Regions from separate parts of the Janthinobacterium sp. 35 genome, predicted to be linked through region 2. Evidence: predicted binding sites of a transcription regulator. Region 2 holds the regulator's gene; each other region holds the start of a gene.
The links. Region 2 encodes sigma-54, which starts transcription at its own class of promoters, with help from an activator protein. Its sites were predicted from a motif close to TGGCANGNAANCTGCTTT; they were not measured.
Positions count from the first base shown of each region.

Region 1: adh (aldehyde dehydrogenase) is a predicted target of sigma-54. The motif match lies at 3,661-3,678, and genes of this name have one in related genera.
Region 3: CLU93_RS08520 (TorF family putative porin) is a predicted target of sigma-54. The motif match lies at 2,243-2,260, and genes of this name have one in related genera.
Region 4: CLU93_RS10535 (EDSAP-1 family PEP-CTERM protein) is a predicted target of sigma-54. The motif match lies at 2,196-2,213, and genes of this name have one in related genera.

Region 1 is NZ_PEFN01000001.1:1,908,457-1,913,500, forward strand. It holds gene CLU93_RS08595 (methanol/ethanol family PQQ-dependent dehydrogenase) at 1-1,560, opposite strand, end outside; gene CLU93_RS08600 (DUF779 domain-containing protein) at 1,610-1,999, opposite strand; gene adh (aldehyde dehydrogenase) at 2,054-3,574, opposite strand; gene CLU93_RS08610 (beta-propeller fold lactonase family protein) at 3,924-4,880, opposite strand.
Region 2 is NZ_PEFN01000001.1:2,110,723-2,115,766, reverse strand. It holds gene CLU93_RS09505 (KdsC family phosphatase) at 1-300, shown strand, start outside; gene lptC (LPS export ABC transporter periplasmic protein LptC) at 346-957, shown strand; gene lptA (lipopolysaccharide transport periplasmic protein LptA) at 983-1,546, shown strand; gene lptB (LPS export ABC transporter ATP-binding protein) at 1,546-2,301, shown strand; gene CLU93_RS09485 (RNA polymerase factor sigma-54) at 2,306-3,784, shown strand; gene hpf (ribosome hibernation-promoting factor, HPF/YfiA family) at 3,854-4,213, shown strand; gene CLU93_RS09475 (enoyl-CoA hydratase/isomerase family protein) at 4,349-5,044, shown strand, end outside.
Region 3 is NZ_PEFN01000001.1:1,890,087-1,895,130, forward strand. It holds gene CLU93_RS08510 (ammonium transporter) at 1-1,033, opposite strand, end outside; gene CLU93_RS08515 (P-II family nitrogen regulator) at 1,045-1,383, opposite strand; gene CLU93_RS08520 (TorF family putative porin) at 1,395-2,162, opposite strand; gene CLU93_RS08525 (accessory factor UbiK family protein) at 2,432-2,680, shown strand; gene CLU93_RS08530 (YifB family Mg chelatase-like AAA ATPase) at 2,792-4,312, shown strand; gene CLU93_RS08535 (hypothetical protein) at 4,377-4,922, shown strand.
Region 4 is NZ_PEFN01000001.1:2,342,323-2,347,366, reverse strand. It holds gene CLU93_RS10545 (type II secretion system F family protein) at 1-31, shown strand, start outside; gene CLU93_RS10540 (LytR C-terminal domain-containing protein) at 43-1,101, shown strand; gene CLU93_RS10535 (EDSAP-1 family PEP-CTERM protein) at 1,119-2,108, opposite strand; gene CLU93_RS10530 (hypothetical protein) at 2,320-2,694, opposite strand; gene CLU93_RS10525 (hypothetical protein) at 2,846-3,157, shown strand; gene CLU93_RS10520 (dodecin) at 3,172-3,378, opposite strand; gene CLU93_RS10515 (hypothetical protein) at 3,527-4,735, opposite strand; gene CLU93_RS10510 (methyl-accepting chemotaxis protein) at 4,751-5,044, opposite strand, start outside.

The DNA.
Region 1 (5,044 bases), 200 kb from region 2:
CCACAGTTCCTTGCCCGTCTTCGCGTCGACGGCTTTCAGGTAGCCTTCCGGCGTGCCATAGAACACCAGATTGCCGGCCGTGCTCATCACGCCGCCCCACAGCGGCGCGTTGTTCTTGATTTCCCAGACGATCTTGCCCGTCTTCGGATCAATGGCGCGCATGGCGCCGATGTAGTCGTCAAACAAGGGTTTGATGGTAAAACCGGCACCGAGGAAAGCGCCACCCTTCTTGTAGCTGATCGGCTCGTTCCAGATGTCCATGCCCCATTCGTTGGCGGGAACGTAGAACAGCTTGGTTTGCGGCGAGTAGGCCATCGGCATCTGGTTTTTTGCACCGAGGAAAGCGGGCGCGGCAAACACGGTCGTGCCTTTCTTGCCCTCCTCTCCCTTGGTCGGGTCGCCTGGGCGGCCGGCGGCGATGTAGTTCGGCCGTCCCGTTTTCAGGTCGATGCTGCTGGCCCAGGTGATTTTCTTCACAAACGGAAAGGCGTTCTGCAGCTTGCCGTTGGTGGCATCGATGACATAGAAGAAACCGTTGCGGTCGGCCTTGCCGCCGTAGCGCTTGCCATCCATGTCGAAGGTGACGAACTCGTTGGCGCCATCGAAATCCCAGGCATCGTTGGGCGTGTTTTGATACGCCCATTTGATCTGGCCCGTCTTGACGTCCAGCGCCACGGTGGACGAGGAATACAGGTTGTCGCCGGGACGCAAATGGCTGTTCCATGGCGCCGGGTTGCCGGTGCCGAAATAGGCCAGCTTGGTTTGCGGATCGTAGGTGCCGCCCATCCAGGTCGAGGCGCCGCCCGTTTTCCACAGGTCGCCCGGCCAGGTTTTGTTCACCGTTCCCGAGATGCCGTTGTCGATGGCCTTGCCATCCTTGTCGTAGCGGTGGCCCATATGGCCCTCTACCGTCGGACGGCTCCACACGAGGTCGCCCGTCATCGGGTTGCGCGCTTCGACCCGGCCGACGATGCCGAATTCGCCGCCCGACACACCCGTCAGCAGCAAGCCTTCGGCGATCAGCGGCGCGGCCGTCATCGAGTAGCCGGCCGCATAATCGTCGACCTTTTCCTTCCAGACGATCTTGCCCGTGTTCTGGTCCAGCGCCACCAAGTAGGCGTCGAGCGTGCCAAAAATCACCAGGTTGCCATACAGGGCGGCACCGCGGTTGACCACGTCGCAGCACGGCATGATGCCGTCCGGCAAGCGATGCTCATACTTCCACAGCTTGGCGCCCGTTTTCAAGTCGACGGCAAAGATGCGCGAGTACGATGCCGTGACGAACATCTTGCCGTTATGAATCAGCGGCTGCGATTCCTGGCCCCGCTGTTTTTCGCCGCCAAACGAGAACGACCAGGCCGGCACCAGCTTGGCCACGGTCTTGTCATTGATTTGCGTCAACGGCGAATAGCGCTGCCCCTGCGTGCCCATGCCAAACGACAGCACGCTGGCTGGATTCTTCGCCGTGTTGTCGAGCATGGCATTGGTGACATTGCCCACGTCGGCCGCCTGGGCCAACGAGGCCAAGGATGCCAACCCCAAACCGACGACGATCCCCATGATTTTTTTCTGCACAATCATCTCCCTCTGTTTTATTAGTATGTGTGTATCAGGTCTTGCGGTGCTCATGCGGCTGGGCATGCAACAGCGCGCACTCTTCATCGGTGAACAGGCGCGAGCGCGTCAGGAAGCGCTTGCCCGTGCCGTTGTCGAGTGAAAACATGCCGCCATTGCCATCGACCACATCGATAATCAACTGGGTATGCTCCCAGTACTCGAATTGCTCGAGTCCCATGTAAAACGGTGTGCCATTCAAGTTGCCGAGATAGATATCGGTATCGCTGACATCGAACTCGCCCAGCGCATAGCACATGGGCGCGCTGCCGTCGCAGCAGCCGCCCGACTGGAAAAACATCAGCGGGCCGTGACGCTGGCGCAACTTGTCCATCATTTCCAGCGCCGCATCGGTGGCGACCACCCGGGCAATTGCTGCACTCATGGCATCCCTTTCTGCGCGCCGCCCCCGGCTAAGGGCGCGGCGCCTGTTGCCGGTTTAGAAGAAGCCCAGGGCTTTCGGGCTATAGCTCACCAGCAAGTTCTTCGTTTGCTGGTAGTGGTCGAGCATCATCTTGTGGTTTTCGCGGCCGATACCCGATTGCTTGTAGCCACCGAATGCGGCGTGGGCTGGATACAGGTGGTAGCAATTGGTCCACACGCGGCCCGCCTGGATGGCGCGTCCCATGCGGAAGGCGCGCGAACCGTCACGCGTCCACAAGCCTGCACCCAGGCCGTACAAGGTATCGTTGGCAATCGCCAGCGCTTCGGCCTCATCCTTGAAGGTGGTGACGGAGACGACAGGCCCGAAAATCTCTTCCTGGAAGATGCGCATCTTGTTATTGCCCTTGAACACCGTCGGACGCACGTAGTAGCCGCCCTCCAGGTCGCCTGCCTGCGTATGGCGCTCACCGCCGGCCAGCACTTCGGCGCCTTCCTGGCGGCCGATGTCGAGGTAGGACAGGATTTTTTCCAGCTGCTCCTGCGACGCCTGGGCGCCGATCATGGTGGACGAGTCGAGCGGGTTGCCCTGCTTGATGGCGGCCACGCGCTTCAAGGCCCGTTCGATGAATTTCTCGTAAATCGATTCCTGGATCAGCACGCGCGATGGGCAAGTGCACACCTCGCCTTGATTCAGCGCAAACATGGTGAAGCCTTCCAGGCACTTGTCGAAATAATCATCATCGGCATCCATCACATCTTCAAAGAAGATGTTCGGCGACTTGCCGCCCAGCTCCAGGGTGACGGGAATCAGGTTTTGCGCCGCATAACCCATGATCAAGCGGCCCGTGCCCGTTTCACCCGTGAAGGCGATCTTGGCGATGCGCTTGCTCGACGCCAGCGGCTTGCCCGCTTCCAGGCCGAAACCGTTGATGATGTTCAGCACGCCCGGTGGCAGCAAGTCGCCGATCAGTTCGATCAACACCATGATGGACGCCGGGGTTTGCTCGGCCGGTTTGAGCACCACGCAATTGCCGGCGGCCAGGGCTGGCGCCAGTTTCCACACGGCCATCAGAATTGGGAAATTCCACGGGATGATCTGGCCCACGACGCCCAGCGGCTCATGGTAGTGATAGGCATAGGTTTCCGCATCGATTTGCGCGACGGAACCTTCCTGCGCGCGGATGCAGCCGGCGAAGTAACGGAAATGGTCGATGGCCAGCGGAATGTCGGCATTCATCGTTTCACGGATCGGCTTGCCGTTGTCGATGGTTTCCGCCGTGGCGATCAGGCTCAGGTTCTGTTCGATGCGGTCGGCGATGCGATTCAGGATATTGGCGCGCTCGGCGGGTGAAGTCTTGCCCCAGGCATCCTTGGCGGCATGCGCGGCGTCCAGCGCCAGCTCGACGTCTTCCGCCGTGGAACGGGCGATTTCGCAAAACGGCAAGCCCGTGATGGGCGTGATGTTAGGAAAGTATTCACCTTTTACTGGTGCAACGAACTGACCGCCGATGTAATTGTCATAGCGTTGTTTGAAGGGATTGGCTACGCCCAGTTTGCTGATGTCTGCGAGATTCATGTCGTCCTCTATCGGGTTAATTAGAATGGAATTGCTTTAATTAAAATCAAACGTCCTGGTACAGATGGGGTGAGTACACGGAGTCTTCCGCAAATGCCGTGCCAGCTCACCATCCCACTACAAACTTAGCCGCTTTTCCCCCTGTTGCAAGGGCGTGGCGTCAAACCCGGCGCGCTTTTCAGCGCACGCCCCGGGCTTGAGCGGAGGGCGCGGCTCTGTTGGCGTTTTGAACAAGCGGCGCGGCCCCTGTTCCGATCCGTGCCAGCCTGGACGCCAGCCCGCATCGCGCCCCCTGCGCCGCTGCACAATGGAACAGGTGTACCAGACTGGAACACCTACTCCTGTACCACTACCGTATCACCACGCCCCATGGCAATTCGCCCACGGCAATATCGGCCACCTTGCGCGCGCTGGCCGTATCGATGACGGAAACGCTGTTCGAGCGGCCATTGGCCACGTACAGCTTGCTGCCATCGGGCGTGATGGCCATGTTCCACGGGCGCTTGCCGACGGCAATGGTGGCCGTGACCTGGTGGCTGGCCGTATCGATCACCATCACCGTGCCGTCCGTACCGTTCGAGACATACACCTGCTTGCCGCCAGGATGGACGGCGATGCCGTTGGCATTCTTGCCCGCTGGAATGGTGGCAATCGCCTTGCGCGCGGCCATGTCGATCACATACACGGCGTTGACCAGTTCGCACGCCACGTAGGCGCGGCCGGAGTCCGGACTGAAACCGATGCCACGCGGACGCAGGCCCACGGCGATGGAAGCCACCTGGCGGCGTTGCGCCACATCAATGACATCGACTTGCTCGGCCTCTTCCGCACTGACCAGCAGCCAGCGCCCGTCCGGGCTGAACACGGCATGTTCCGGATTGCGTCCCTGCACCTTGATGTCGGCGAGCAAGACGCCCGTCTGACCATCGAGCAAGCTCACGCTATTGTTTTCCTCGACGGCCACGGCCACGTAACGACCGTCCTGCGTAGCGCTGACGCCTTCGGGCGACTTGCCCAGCGCCACCGTGCGCACGGGCGTGCCGGTCGCGTTATCGATCAGCAACAAGGCGCTGCTGGCGGCATCGGTGACAAACAATTGCCGCCCGGTGGGGTCGGCGGCGATGCCACGCGGCCGCTTGCCTGCCGCGATCTGGCGCACCACCTGGTCGGTCGCCGTGTCGATCACGCTCAGGGTGCCCGATTTTTCATTGGGAACATAGGCAAAAGGAGCGGCCTGGAGGGCGCTGCTGGCGAGTACAGGCAGCAGCCAGCACACCTGGCGCAAGCGTGAGAAGAAGTTGGGCATAATCACCTTTTCAATGGAAAAACACGGGAAAAGCGCGCGGTATCGGCGCCTCTGAGCATTTCTGCATGCAAACGCCGTGCCACTGACACGCGTATAATTTCAGCCCACCAATGGAGACATGGCAGGCATATTGCTTGATACACCTATGCAGACCTGCGCCGCTC
Region 2 (5,044 bases):
GGCATTACCCATGTGCACCAGGGCGGTCACGACAAGCTGACGCCGTTTCGCGAACTGCTGGCGCTGACGGGCTTGACGGAAGAGCAATGCGGCTATATCGGCGACGATGTCATCGATGCGCCCATCCTGCGCCGCGTGGGCTTTGCCGTCAGCGTGCCGGGCGGGCGTCCGGAAGCGCTGGACTTGGCGCACCATGTGACGCAGGCCGGCGGCGGTCGTGGCGCGGTGCGCGAGATCTGCGAATTCCTGCTGCGCGCGCAGGATAACTATGCGCGCGTCATGGCGCCATTCCTGGAGTGAGGCGCATCGCCTTGCCGCCAGTCAGATTTGAAAGAGTGAAAGCCTATGCGTAAGCCAGGAGGCGCCCATCGCTGGCGCATGATTTTTACCGTGCTTGGGGCCGTCGTCTTTGCGCTGGGCAGCTTCTGGCTGCTGGAAGTGATGAACAAGAATGCCCAGGACATCACGGCCAGCAAGCATCTGGATGAGCCAGACTATTTCATCACCAATTTCAGCCTGGTGCGCATGGACTTGACGGGTAAACCCAGCTATATCGTGTCGGGCACCAAGCTCACGCATTATCCGCTCGATGATTCCTCCGATATCGACCAGCCTTTCGTGCGTAAGCTCACGCCAGGCATGCCGCCGATGAACATGAATGCGGAACTGGCGCATATCGACCAGGGCAATACCCGGCTGCAACTGCACCGCAATGTCGTGATCGACCGCGTGGCCAGTCCGAAGGCGCAGAACCTGACAGTCAAGACGGAAGCGCTGACGGTATTCCCGGATGAAGAAAGAATGGAAACGGACGTGCCTGTCGATATCCTGACGGGCGCCTCGCGCATCAATGGCATCGGCATGAAGGCCAATAACGCCACCGGCGTGGTGGAAGTGTCGAATGCGCTGCGCATGGTCCTCCCGCCGAAACCGCGCCCGGCTGCGGCGGCAAAATGACAGAATGAAACAAGGAAACCATACTATGAAGAATATCTTGCTGTTGACCGTATTTTCTCTGGCCATGATGGGCGTGGCGCATGCCGAGAAGGCCGATTCCGAGAAGGAAGCCGTCATCACGGCACGTAGCGGCCACGTCGATGACGTCAAGCAGGTGCGTACCCTGACGGGCGACGTCGTGCTGGTGAAAGGGACTCTGACCATGAAGGCGGGCCGGGCCCTGATCACGGAAGACCCGCAAGGCTACCAGTTCATCACCTTCTGGGCCGATCCCGGCAAGCTGGCCACCTTCCGCCAGAAGCGCGATGGCGCGGGTGACCTGTGGGTGGAAGGCGAGGCGGAGCGCGTGGAATACGATAACAAGACGGAAGTGGTGAAACTGTTTTCCAAGGCCAAGCTGACGCGCCTGGAAGGCACGAAAGTGACCGACGTGGCCAACGGCGCCTTCATCTCGTATGACAGCCGCAAGGAAGTATTCAAAATGGAAAATTCCGACAGCGGCACCAGCACCCCCGATGGCGGCAGCGTGCGCATGGTGATCCAGCCGAAGCCCAAGGCGCCGGCCACGCCCGCACCAGGAAAGAACTAATGGACAATACACGTTGCGGCAGCACCCTGATCGTTCGCGGGCTGCAAAAAACCTATGGCAAGCGGCAAGTCGTGCATGATGTATCGCTGCAAGTCGAATGCGGCGAAGTGGTGGGATTGCTGGGCCCGAACGGCGCCGGCAAGACCACCTCGTTCTACATGATCGTCGGCCTGGTGCCGTCGGACGGCGGCAGCATCGATATCAGCGGCGTGGACATTTCCCGCCTGCCGATCCACCGCCGCGCGCAGATGGGCCTGTCGTATCTGCCGCAGGAAGCGTCCGTCTTCCGCAAGCTGACGGTGGAAGACAATATCCGCGCCGTGCTGGAAATCCAGACCGTCGAAGGCCGTCCTTTGAAGAAGGCCGAGATCGAGGAGCGCCTGGATAAATTGCTGGCTGACTTGCAGATTGAAAAGTTGCGCGAGAACCAGGCGCTGTCGCTGTCGGGCGGCGAGCGCCGCCGCGTGGAAATCGCCCGCGCGCTGGCGACCGACCCACGTTTCGTGCTGCTCGACGAACCGTTCGCCGGTGTCGACCCGATCGCCGTGATCGAGATCCAGCGCATCGTGCGCTTCTTGAAGGAGCGCAATATCGGCGTGCTGATCACCGACCATAATGTGCGCGAGACGCTGGGTATCTGCGACCGTGCCTACATCATCAACCAGGGCTCGGTGCTGGCGTCGGGACGCCCCGACGACATCATCGCGAACGAGTCGGTACGCCGGGTCTACCTGGGCGAACACTTCCGCATGTGAGCCAATGAAACAATCATTGCAGCTGCGCACTTCGCAGCACCTGGCACTGACGCCGCAGTTGCAGCAATCGATACGCCTGTTGCAATTGTCTACCCTGGAATTGCACCAGGAACTCGAGCAACTGCTGACGGACAATCCCTTGCTCGAGCGCCTCGACGATCCGCTCGACCATTCGCTGCGCCTGCTGTCCGACGGAGCCCTGAGTTCCACGGCCGCGCCGGCCGAAGCGCCGCCCCAGCCGCCAGGCCAGGATGCGCCTGCGGCGCCGGCCGAAGCGGAGACCTTTGACGGCGAGGCGAGCGACAGCCCGGCCGCCGCAGACGGTGGCGACAGCGACTGGAGCGAGGCGAGCCGGGGCAAGGCGCCCGATGACGAAGATTCGCGTCCGCAATTGGAGGCCCATCACTGCACCCTGCGCGAGCACCTGATGGAGCAGATGCGCGTGACGGTGCTCGAGTTGCGCGACCGCGCGCTGGTCGAACTGATCATCGACGCGCTCGACGACAATGGCTACCTGGAAGAGTCGCTCGACGACATCCTGGCGCGCCTGCCGGAAGAGCTGGAAATCGACGCCGACGAGATGCGCACGGCCTTGTCCCTGCTGCAAAGTTTCGATCCGCCCGGCGTGGGTGCGCGCAATGCGTCCGAATGCCTGGCGCTGCAAATCAAGCGTTTGCCGCACGTCGCCATGGTGACGCGGCGCATGGCCCTCGTCATCGTGGAAAAGCACCTGGCCTGGTTTGCCCAGCGCGATTTCAACAAGCTGAAAAAAGCCCTCGATTGCGACGAGGAAGACTTGCGTGAAGCGCAGACGGTGATTCGCCAGTGCAATCCGCATCCGGGCGCCGTGTTCGCCTCGGACGTGTCCGATTACGTGGTGCCCGACGTCGTCGTCAAGCGTGCGCGCAATGGCTGGCAAGTCACCCTGAACAACGACGTCATGCCGCGCCTGCGCGTCAACGCCATGTACGCCAACTTGCTCAAGCAGGGCAAGGGCGAGGGCGCCATGGGCGCACAGTTGCAGGAAGCCAAGTGGCTGATCAAGAATATGCGCCAGCGCTTCGACACGATCCTGCGCGTGGCACAGGCGATAGTAGAAAGACAAAAGAACTTTTTCTCGCATGGGGCCGTTGCCATGCGCCCCCTTGTGCTCCGTGAAATAGCTGATACACTGGGTTTACACGAGAGTACTATCTCGCGGGTAACAACTCAAAAGTACATGCTGACCCCGCACGGCATGTTCGAGTTGAAATATTTCTTTGGTAGCCACGTCGCCACCGAAGCGGGGGGCGAAGCATCATCGACGGCGATACGGGCATTGATCGTGCAACTGACAGGAGCAGAAGACCCTAAAAATCCTTTATCCGACAGTAAGATTGCGGACATGCTGGGGGAACAAGGCATGGTGATTGCGCGACGTACTGTTGCCAAATACCGGGAAGCGTTGAAAATTCCGCCAGTGAGCCTGCGTAAGTGTTTGTAAGTTTTTTTCGGTTCCTCTGCGGGCCGGATAGGATGGACCGCACGAACCCGATCATCTTTAGGAGTGTGTATGAATCTCACCATCAGCGGACATCATCTCGAAGTGACACCAGCCATCCGTGAATACGTACAAACGAAGCTGGAGCGCGTGAAACGTCATTTCGATCAAGTTATCGATATCGCCGTGATTCTGACCGTGGATAACCTCAAAGAGAAAGAAAAACGTCAAAAGGCCGAAGTCAACCTGCGTCTGAGTGGCAAAACTGTCTATGTGGAAAGCCTGGCGCATGACCTGTATGCCGCAATCGATATCCTGATCGACAAGCTGGACAGGCAAGTGATGAAATACAAAACCAAAGTGCAAGGGCACGGTAAAGAGGCGATCAAGCATCTGCCAGACAACTCGGAAGAAGAATTAGCCGCCGTCTAAACGGCCTGCGACTTTCAACCGGTTGTGATCAACTAAGGGCGCACATTGCGCCCTTTTTTGCGCCCCTGCCTGTCGAGCGCAATGTTGCCCGTGCAGGCGCTAGAATGTGCCTACTCTCACTTCTTTCATTTTCCCATGAGCGACTTCGTCCAGACCTCCATCCGCAACCGTACCGGGCACATCGTGCTCGACCGTCCGAAAGCCTTCAATTCCCTGTCGCTGGAGATGGTGCGGGCCCTGAGTGCCGTCTTGCTGGCCTGGCGCGACGATCCGCAGGTGGACGCCGTCGTGATCCGTTCCAGCAGCGAAAAAGCCCTGTGCGCCGGCGGCGATATCCGTTTCTTTTACGATGCGGGCCTGGCTACGCCGCAAGGCGGCAGTGCATTGCTGGAAGATTTCTTTACAGAAGAATACGCCTTAAATCATGTCATTCATTTCTACCCGAAACCGTATATCGCCGTGATGGATGGCGTGGTCATGGGCGGCGGCATGGGCGTGGCGCAAGCCGGGCCCGGCAACCGCCTGCGCATCGTCACGGGCCGCACGCGCATGGCCATGCCGGAAGTCAATATCGGCTTGTTCCCGGACGTGGGCGGCAGTTATTTTCTGTCCCGCCTGGCCGGCCAGCTGGGCCTGTACCTGGGCTTGACGGGCTTGACGATCAACGCGGCCGATGCCCTGTACACGGGGCTGGCCGATGTCTACCTGCCCGAGGCGCAGATGGGGGCGCTGCTGGCCCTGTTCGAATCGACGCCGGGCGAGGCCTTGCCGGTGGCCATCAAGGCGCTGGCCGCGCCGTTCCAGGCCGAGGCGGGGGCTTCTGCTTTGGCC
Region 3 (5,044 bases), 220 kb from region 2:
CGCCAAATACCCACGACAGGGTGGCGGCGGCAGTGGCCAGCAAGGTGTTGACGAACGCCAGGGCCGCCACATCGCCCGCTTCCAGCGAGGAACCGGCATTGAAACCGAACCAGCCCACCCACAGCAAGGATGCGCCGATCATGGTCATCGTCAGCGAGTGCGGCGCCATCGATTCGCGGCCGTAGCCGACGCGCTTGCCGATCATGATGGCGCCCACCAGGCCGGCAACGGCGGCGTTGATGTGTACCACGGTGCCGCCGGCGAAGTCCAGCGCGCCTTTTTGCCAGATCCAGCCAGCCTTCAGGGCTTCGCTGGCCGAGGTGGCGGCGTTGGTGATCAGGTCAGGACCGGTCCAGAACCACACCATGTGGGCCGCTGGCAGGTAGGCGAAGGTGAACCACAGCACGACGAAGGCCAAAACCGCGGAAAACTTGGCGCGCTCGGCAAACGCGCCGACGATCAGTGCGCAGGTGATGGCGGCAAACGTGCCCTGGAAAGCCACAAAGACGAACTCGGGAATGACGACGCCCTTGCTGAAGGTGGCGGCGGCGGCAAACGTGCCCTTGGCCGGATCCCAGATACCGTTCAGGAACAGGCGGTCGAAGCCACCGAAGAAGGCGGTTTTTTCCGTGAAGGCGATCGAGTAGCCGTAGATGCACCACAGCACGATGACCAGCGCGAACACCATGAACACCTGCATCAGCACCGACAACATGTTCTTCGAGCGCACCAGACCGCCGTAGAACAGGGCCAGGCCGGGGATGGTCATCAAAATCACCAGCAAGGTGCTGATCATCATGAAGCTGGTATCGCCCTTGTTGGCGACGGGCGCGGCGACTGGCGCGGCAGCGGCCGGGGCCGGTGCGGCGGCAGCGGGCGCGGCGTCAGGCACGGGCGTCACGGCGGGGGCGGCAACGGCCGTAGTCGTGGCCGCCTCCGTCTTGGCGGGCGCATCGGCAAAGCTCGGCGTGGCGACGCCAAACGCACACAGGCAGGCTATCCCGGCGAGCAATTTTGTTATATTTTTATGCATCAATATTCCCCTTAGAGCGCTTCGTTGCCGGTTTCACCGGTACGGATGCGGATGACCTGTTCCAGGTTGTAGACGAAAATCTTGCCATCGCCGATTTTACCGGTACGCGCGGCACCTTCGATCGCTTCGATGGCCTGGTCGACAATGGCGTCATCGACGGCCGCTTCAATCTTGGTTTTTGGCAAGAAATCGACGACATACTCAGCCCCACGGTAGAGTTCCGTGTGACCTTTCTGGCGGCCGAACCCTTTCACTTCAGTGACGGTAATGCCTTGCACATTGATAGCCGACAAGGCTTCACGCACTTCGTCCAGTTTGAATGGTTTAATGATTGCGGTAATCATTTTCATGGCAGTCTCGCTTAAAAGGTTTTGGACACGGTCAGCACGAGACCGGATTTCGCCAGGTTCTTGCCATTCGGTGCCAGCGACGTGATGTTGGCCTTGACGTAAGCCAGGGCGACTGTTGCCATGCCGAAATCCTTGGTGACACCCAGCTTGTAGTCGGTGTAGCTGAGGGAATCGTTATGCGCGACCTTCTGGCGGCCCACATGCAGGTTCAGCAGATAACCTTCGTACATATCGATATTGGCGCCCACATCGAGGTAGCCGCTGTTCTTGCTGTCGGCGACACCAAACAGATTGGTCGTCGAGTGCGAGTACTTGATATAGGCAGGGCCATAGCCAAGCTGACCGTACAGCTCGAAAGTGTTGGCATTGGTGCTCAGCCCATTCGAGGGATAGAAGTAGTACAGGCCGCCCACGTCATAGGTGAAATCCTTGCTGATCTCGCCCCGCTTGCCGCCGTAGACATCCCATTCCAGGTTGGTATCGCCGCCGCCATCCTTGATCCATTTGATGCTCGACAGCCAGGTGCCCACGTACAGACCCGTCGGATTGTGGGTATAGTCGGCACCGCCGCTGATGGCAGGATCGAGACGGCTTTGCGACACGCCACGGTAACGATAGTCGCTGGTCAGCGCCACGTTGTAGCTCACCACGTTATCAGGTACGGCTTCGGCCGCAGCAGGCGCTGCCACCGCATCCTGGGCCATGGCGCTACCGCACACGGCGGTCATGGCCAGCGTCAACGCTGCTACTAAAGTCATGTTCTTGGACAGATTCTTCATGGCGATTCCCTTTTATTGAACTTTTAAAGCGGTTGAGGTTTAAAATCTTGGCTGGAGATCACAAAGCGTTCATACCTTCTTTAGCAGAATACGTGCCAGCTCTCAGCCACCTTGACAGGTGCATTTCCGTCCATACCTACCCTGCAAGCCCTTGGGCATGCGGAAATGGGCTGCTGAAGCGTTGTGGATATACCTATTTCCGCACCAGATTAACACCGCTGTGCACCGCAATGGTGCGATGCACATGCCGCACCATAAAAGGACTGACCATGGACATGAATACCTTCTTTAACGACTTGCAAGGCAAGATTCACCAGGCCATCGAGAACTCGCCGGCCAAGGATATCGAAAAAAACGTGAAATCGATGATGACCCAGGGCTTCGCCCGTCTCGATCTCGTCACGCGCGAGGAATTCGATATCCAGGCGCAAGTGCTGGCCAAGACCCGCGCCAAGCTCGATGCTTTGGAATTGCGCCTGATCGAACTGGAAACGCGCCTGAACGACCCAAAGGCATAAAGTACCGCCAGCAAGGTCGCGTTATACACGGCCTTGCTGGCATATCTCAAGCCTGACAGCGCTTCAAGCGCTAGACTGATCCTGACCGCGCTCGCGCCACAGGGGAGTCTGATGAGTCTGGCCGTCCTGAAAAGCCGCGCCCTGGCCGGCATGGAGGCACCCGAGGTAAGTGTCGAAGTCCACCTTGCCAATGGCTTGCCCTCGTTTACGATAGTCGGCCTGCCGGATACGGAAGTGAAGGAATCGCGCGACCGCGTCCGTGCCGCGCTGCAAAACTGCGGCTTTGACATGCCGGCGCGGCGCATTACGGCCAATCTGGCGCCGGCGGACTTGCCCAAGGAATCGGGCCGCTTCGACTTGCCCATTGCGCTGGGCATCCTGGCCGCCTCCGGCCAGTTGCCGGGCGACCAATTACACCACTATGAATTCGCGGGCGAACTGTCACTGTCGGGCCAGCTGCGCCCCATCCGCGGTGCGCTGGCCATGACTTTTGCCATGCAGCGCAGCCAATCGGGCACACCACGCGCCTTCATCCTGCCGCAAGCGAACGCGGACGAGGCGGCTCTCGTCAGCGATGCCTGCATCTATCCCGCCCACAGCCTGCTCGAGGTCTGCGCGCATTTTGCCGCGCCCGCCAGCCAGACCGCCCTGCAGCGCCATCAGCCCGTGCTGGCAGCGCAGGTTTTTGCGTATCCCGACTTTGCCGATGTGCAGGGGCAGCAGCAGGCGCGACGCGCACTGGAAGTGGCGGCCGCAGGCGGCCACAACGTCTTGATGGTGGGGCCGCCGGGTGCGGGCAAGACCATGCTGGCCAGCCGGTTTCCCGGCGTGCTGCCGCCCATGAGCGATGCAGAGGCGCTGGAATCGGCCGCCGTACATTCGCTGGGCGGCCACTTCAAGGTGGAACACTGGAAACGCCGTCCTTATCGCGCCCCGCACCAGACGGCATCCGGCGTGGCCCTGGTGGGCGGCGGCAACGTGCCGCGCCCGGGAGAAATCTCGCTGGCACACTGCGGTGTGTTGTTTCTCGATGAAATCGCCGAATTCCAGCGCCGGGTCCTCGATGTCTTGCGCCAACCCATGGAATCGGGCGTCATCAGCATTTCGCGCGCGGCGCGCCAGGCCGAGTTTCCTGCCCGCTTTCAGTTGATCGCCGCCATGAATCCCTGCCCGTGCGGCTACCTGGGGCATGCTTCCGGCCGTTGCCGCTGTACGCCCGACGCCGTGCTGCGCTATCACAGTCGCCTGTCCGGCCCGCTGCTCGACCGTATCGACCTGCAAATCGAAGTTGCCGCCATGCCACCGGCGGCGCTGGGGCGGCACGCAGGCCCCGGCGAAAGCACGCAATCCATCGCCACGCGGGTAGCGGCAGCCTTTGCCCTGCAGCTGGCACGCCAGGGGAAAGCGAACCAGCGCCTGAGCAGCACGGAAATCGAACAGCATTGTCGCCTGGAGCCACATGGCGAACAGTTGTTGCATGGCGCCATGGCGCGCCTGCACTGGTCGGCACGCACCTACCACAGGGTACTGCGCGTGGCGCGCAGTATCGCCGACCTGGCAGGCAGCCCCACGATCACGCAGCCGCATGTCGCCGAAGCGATCCAGTACCGGCGCGTACTGCGTGAAATGTAAGGAGTGCAATGAACGCCACATGTGCGCGATTGCGCGTGACTGGCGGCACTGCTACCATCTGCTGATGAAAAAACCATCACTTGCCCTCTCGCTGGCTACGCTCGCGGCCGCCAGCATCCTGTCTGCCTGCAGTCCGAAATTCGACTGGCGCGACTATCGCAGCCCCGACGCTCAGTTCACGGCACTGTTTCCAGGCAAGCCGGCCGTGCTGACGCGCGAGATCGATCTCGATGGCAAGAAAGTCAGCCTGACCATGACGGCGAGCGAGGTTGATGGCAATACCTTCGCCATCGGCAGCGCCGTGCTCGACAACGCAGAACAGGCGCAAGCGGCCCTGCCCGCCATGCAGACTGCCCTCTTGAAAAATATCAACGGCACTGTGCGCAGCGAAAAATCCGCATCGGCAGCCAGCAGCACTGCTGCCGGAATACATCAGCGCAGTTCGCTCAGCATCGAGGCCAGCGGCACGCAGCAAGGCAAGCCTGTCCTGCTGTTCGGCCGTTTTGTGGCCCAGGACAAGCACATCTTCCAGATCATCATTCTCGGTGAAGAGCGCAAGCTGTCGCGTGACACCATCGACACCTTCATGGACTCAGTGAAGCTGGATTGAGACTTAGCGATCGCTTAAACAGGCAGCTGCCTGGAACAGCCGCCCTTGTAAATACGTGTGTTGTCCAACAGATGGCGATATCCGGCGCGCAAATGTGCAATCCGCGCAATCGGACGGACTGT
Region 4 (5,044 bases), 230 kb from region 2:
CGTGCTCGTGCCGGCCATGGCCAGCCGCTGAAAGGAGTCACCATGCGCTTGACGCTCTCCCGCCTGGCCGCCGCCTGTGCCTGCCTTGGCCTGGCCGCCTGTACCACGCAACTGGCGCATGCGCCGGTGCCGGCGTGGCCTGACGCCGATGCCGCCTATGTGGCGGGGCGCCAGCATTTCGAGCAGGGCGACCTGCCCGCCGCGCAAGCGGCCTATGAGCAAGCACTGCGCCATGCGCCGCGCCACGTGAATGCGCGCAACGGCCTGGCCGTGCTGCATGCGCAGCGGGGCGAGCACGCCGCCGCGCTCGCCCATTGGCTGGCCTTGACGCAGGAAGCGGACATGGCGCGGCCGCAGCAGGCCTATCTGTTCAGCAATCTCGGCCATGCCTATTCTCTGAGCGGGCGCGATGCGCAAGCGTTGCCCGCGCTGGAACAGGCGTGTCTGCTCGATCCGCTCAATGCGCTGGCCTGGCAGCACCTGGCGCAGGTACTCGAACGGCTGGGACAGCACGAGCGCGCCGCCCTCATGCGGCGCCAGGCGGTCAGCTTGCGGGAACACGACTTGCGGCGCGACCTGGCGCTCGTGCGCGGCGCGGCGGCACCGCAGCCTGTGCCCGTGCCGGTGCCGGAGGCGCCGGCCATGGCGCGCGTGGAGATCACGCAGAGCGATGGCATGGCCCGCTTGCAGCGCATACCGGCAGCGGTGCGCAGCGTACCCGCCGCAGTGCCCGAGCGGCCCATGCCGGCGGCGCCCGCGCCGCAGCCGCGCCTGGAAATTGTGAACGGCAACGGTGTGCCTGGCATGGCTGCCGCGCTGGCGCGCAGCCTGGCTGGCGCTCCTGTGCAGGTGGTGCGCCTGACCAATGAAACCAGCTTCCAGGTGGCGCGCACGCGCGTCGAATACCGGCCCGCGCAAGAACAGCTGGCGCGCCAGCTGGCCCGCCAGCTTGGACCGCAGGTGCAGACCCAGGCCGCCGACTGCCCGGCCAGCGAGCTGCGCCTGGTACTCGGGCGCGACCTGAGTGACCCCGCCATGCTGCACCGCTATTATCTGCAGCAGTTGCAGCTGGCGCGCCAGGCACTGGCTCGGCTGGGGTAAAACGCCTCTGCCGGTGTCTATTCCGGCTGGCGGCGGCGCGTGAACGCCAGGGCGGCCAGCCCCAGACCCAGCAGGAACAGGCTGCCCGGTTCCGGCACGGCCAGGGGATCGATGACGACGATGTCGGTGCGTGTGGACTTGGCAAAGTTCAAGGTGTAGCTGCCGGCGGGCAGGGCGAAATTCGAGGTCAGGGAAAACATCGAAAGGCCGTTCGTGAAGGCGCGCCCGGTGGCGGGGTCGTTGGTGCCGGCCGTCATGTTCAGGCTGAACGGGTCGAGGCTGCCGGCGCCATGGTTGCCGTTGATATCGCTGCCATTGTTGGCGTCGCCATCGGGCGCGAACTGGAAGATCACGCCATCGGCGTTCGCGTTCGACAGGCAGCCGGCGGGGCTGGCGGCATTGCACGAGATATTGAAGATATCCATGATCGACACGTTCGACTTGTCGCCCATGGTCGTCACGCTGGTGCGCAAGTCGCGCCGTCCCATGAAGCTGAAGGTGATGAAGCCGGCGCTCGACAGGGTCAGGTTGACGGAGCCGGTGAGCGTGTCGCCGGCCGTGGCCGTGGCGGCGCCGACCGTGTTGCGCTGTGCTTCCGCCACGGCTTGCACGCTGGCGCCGCCATTGAGCATATTGCCGAAGGCGTGCGCATCGCCGCGCGCGAATTCCAGGGTGGAGCTGGGACTGGGTGCATAGTGGTTTTGCGGCAAGCCGCTGCAGCCGCCACCCGAACACACTTGCAGCACGTCGGCGTTGGCGGCCGGCCCCGTATTGACGGCGCGCGGATTGACGGCCACGCCGCCTTCGAAAAACGCGCTGTCGCTGGCATTGCGGTTGGCGCCGGCCAGCGACAAGCTGCCGGCACTGGTGGTGATCCGGAAATTGTTCAACTCATTGACGGCCAGGCCGTACGCGCCGGCCTGCGCCTGGCCGCTGGCCAGCAGGCTTGCCGCCGCCAGTGCGCCCAGCCAGCCCAGGGTCTTGCTTCGTGTGTGATCGACGTTCATCGCAGCCTCTTATCGTGGTCAGTCGCGGAAAATCCGGGGGACAAAGAATCCAGAGTGACTTGCCTGGATTCATCTCGTAGACTGGGATAAGCAGCTTGCGTGCCACACAAAAAAAGTAAATTGAATCAACTACTTGCGCAAAGCGGACTGAGCTGGATAGGGCGAAGTGTAAGAAAGGCCGACGCCGCTTGGCGGGCAGCGTCGGCCCGCCTCAGGTACCGCGGTGATAGCCCAGGTGGCCACCCGAATTGCTTGCGCAACCGCAACCGATGCGCGCCACTTCCTCACCTTCCGTCAATTTCCAGTTGGTAATGGTCGTGTGCTGCCAGTCGATGTCGCTTTTCTTGACAGGTTTGACCGTCAAGGTGCGCTGCTCTACATCTGTGTATTCCATCAGCTCCTCGTCGTCGGCGATGTCGAAATGGCGGTGGATCAGGGAAATGCCGAAGCGGTCGAGTGCGCCGTAGCGCTGCAGCACGTCGCGCAATTCGCGAAAGCAGGCCAGATCCGCGGGCAGCAGCGGATCGACGGCGGAAATATCGGCAACGGGTTGCCATTGCATGGCATGGATGTTCAGGCTGTGCATGATAGGCTCCTGTGCCCCGTGATGAGTGGCCCAGGCTGCCGGAGGGGCGCCGGCACGCCTGGCGAAATACCCATCGTGGCCGCAAAGCGGGTGCGGCGCTTGCGCCAGATCAAAGGTGCGGCACATCGCGCCACGCCCGGTAAAATAGGCCATGGCAAACAAAACTCCCACTTTCCCCGGCGCACGCACGGGCCGCGGCCAGGTCCTGGCCGTGCTGCTGTCGAACCGCGACCAGTCCGGTGCCGAACCGCTGCAAGGCCGCGTCTCGCTGGCCGCCATCGTCAAAGCGCTGAAACGCAAATACCACTGGCCCATCGAGACGCACAGTTTCCCCGCGAATACGCAGGATGGCCGCGCCAGCTGGGCGACCGTGTATAGCTTGCCGGAAAAGGTGATCGAGGCCGCGCTGGAGGCCGGCGGCCGCGAGTGGCTGGAGAGCCGGGCAGTGGTCGGGCGGCGGTGAGTTGCCGCCTTACCCTATTCGAGCCGGAAGCCGACCTTCAGCGTGACCTGGAAGTGCGCCACCTTGCCATCGACGATATGGCCGCGCGACTCGGTCACTTCATACCAGTCCATATGCTTGACCGTCAGCGCCGCCTTGGCAATGGCATCGCGTATTGCCTGATCGCTGCTCTCGGTCGATGTGCCCACCAGTTCGATGAGCTTGTAAGTATGTGCGGACATGATGTTTCCCCAGGTAGGAAAGCCAGACATCGGAGTTTGTTCTTCGCCAGCAAGTGCCCATAGTGCGCCTAAATGCGGCAGACGTCATTGCGCGGTGCAGCAATGCAAATGGCCATGAACCATTGGCGACGTCAGCAAGATTGCCCGCTCAGAAATAATACCCCGCCTGTAAATTGATCCTGCGCGTGTAGCCATCGTGCCGGAGCGAGGTCGACGCCAGCCCCCCTGCGTCCGGCGACAGATACGGGTGATGCTTGCCTAACATGAAGTCGGCGTAGAACACCCATTTCCCGGATGAAAAACTCAGTCCGCTAACGTTCTGCACCGAACTTTTGTAGTTGCCGACACGTTTGCGCAGGATGCTGTAGTCGTTATACAGCTTGAATCCGCCCAGCGGGCCCAGCGTGCCAGGGATGTCGTAGCTGAGGTTGGCGATATAGATATCGCCCTTGGCCGCCACCGGGTAGGGATAACCGAATGCGCCCAGGATGACGAAGCTGTTCGGGTCGAGCCCGCCGTAGGTCTGGGTCACGCCATGGCTGGTGCCATAGCTGTAGCGCAAGGCTTCCAGCATGACATTCCAGGGTCCCATGCCGCCCCGGTAGTGCAGCGCCACCGCATTGCGCCGCGTATCGCGCCCTTCGCTGCGGGTGTCGTTACGTATCGTGCCGGTCAAGGCGGACAAGCCCACTTCATGCTGGCCCGAACTGCCGATGTGCGCCACGACGCGGCCCGTGAAGGTATTGCGTTCGTGGTCGCGCTGGCCGGTGGCAAACCCCTGCTGGTCATCATCGGGCACGATATTATACGAGTAGCGGTTCGAAGCCCCGGCCGTATTGCCGCCGCCGCCATAGGAACCCCCGTCACGCGGATAAAAGCCCAGCTGCCACTCGACGGGGCCGGGTGGGCTGGCGTAGGTCACGCCGAGATCGTACTTGTCCTCGAAACCGGTGTAGAACGCCATCGACTCGTAAAAATTATTCGACGCGAACGGCTGCAGCCCGAACGGATTTTTCACCAGGCCCGCTTGCAAGGTGCTCTTGTCGGCCAGGCGCACACCGACCCAGCCGTGATGCAGGAAGTGCTGCCAATAGCCGCCCTGCCCCTTCGGGTACCGGTTGTAACGGTATTGCGCCGAGCCGATCAGCGTGCCATCGTCAAAATTGACGTCCAGCCGCGCCGTATCCAGGCCGACGAAACCGCTCCGATAGTCGTCCTGCCAGCTTTTGTAAACATAATTGAAGCGGATCGCGCCGCCGACGGTCCAGGGCGATCCGGCCACCTCTTCGGCCGTTACGGCGTTGCACAGCAATAACAACGCTCCCGCCAGGACGACACCACGATGGTTTGCAGACATGGTCAATCTCCCTTGTTAGTGCAGACGCAGCGCATCGCGCGACCCGGCCTGCGGCGCCCGCGACGGCAAGGCACTGCCGTCCATCTGCGGCAGCTTGAAGCCTGCGACCACCTCGGCCAGCGCGCTGGCCTGCTGCTGCAGCGATTGCGCAGCGGCGGCGGCTTGCTCGACCAATGCGGCATTCTGCTGGGTGTTTTCATCCATTTGCGTCACCGCCGTCCCCACTTCGGTGATGCCACTGCTTTGTTCATGGCTGGCACTGCTGATCTGCTTGACGATACCGGCCAGTTGGCGAATGCTGTCCACCAC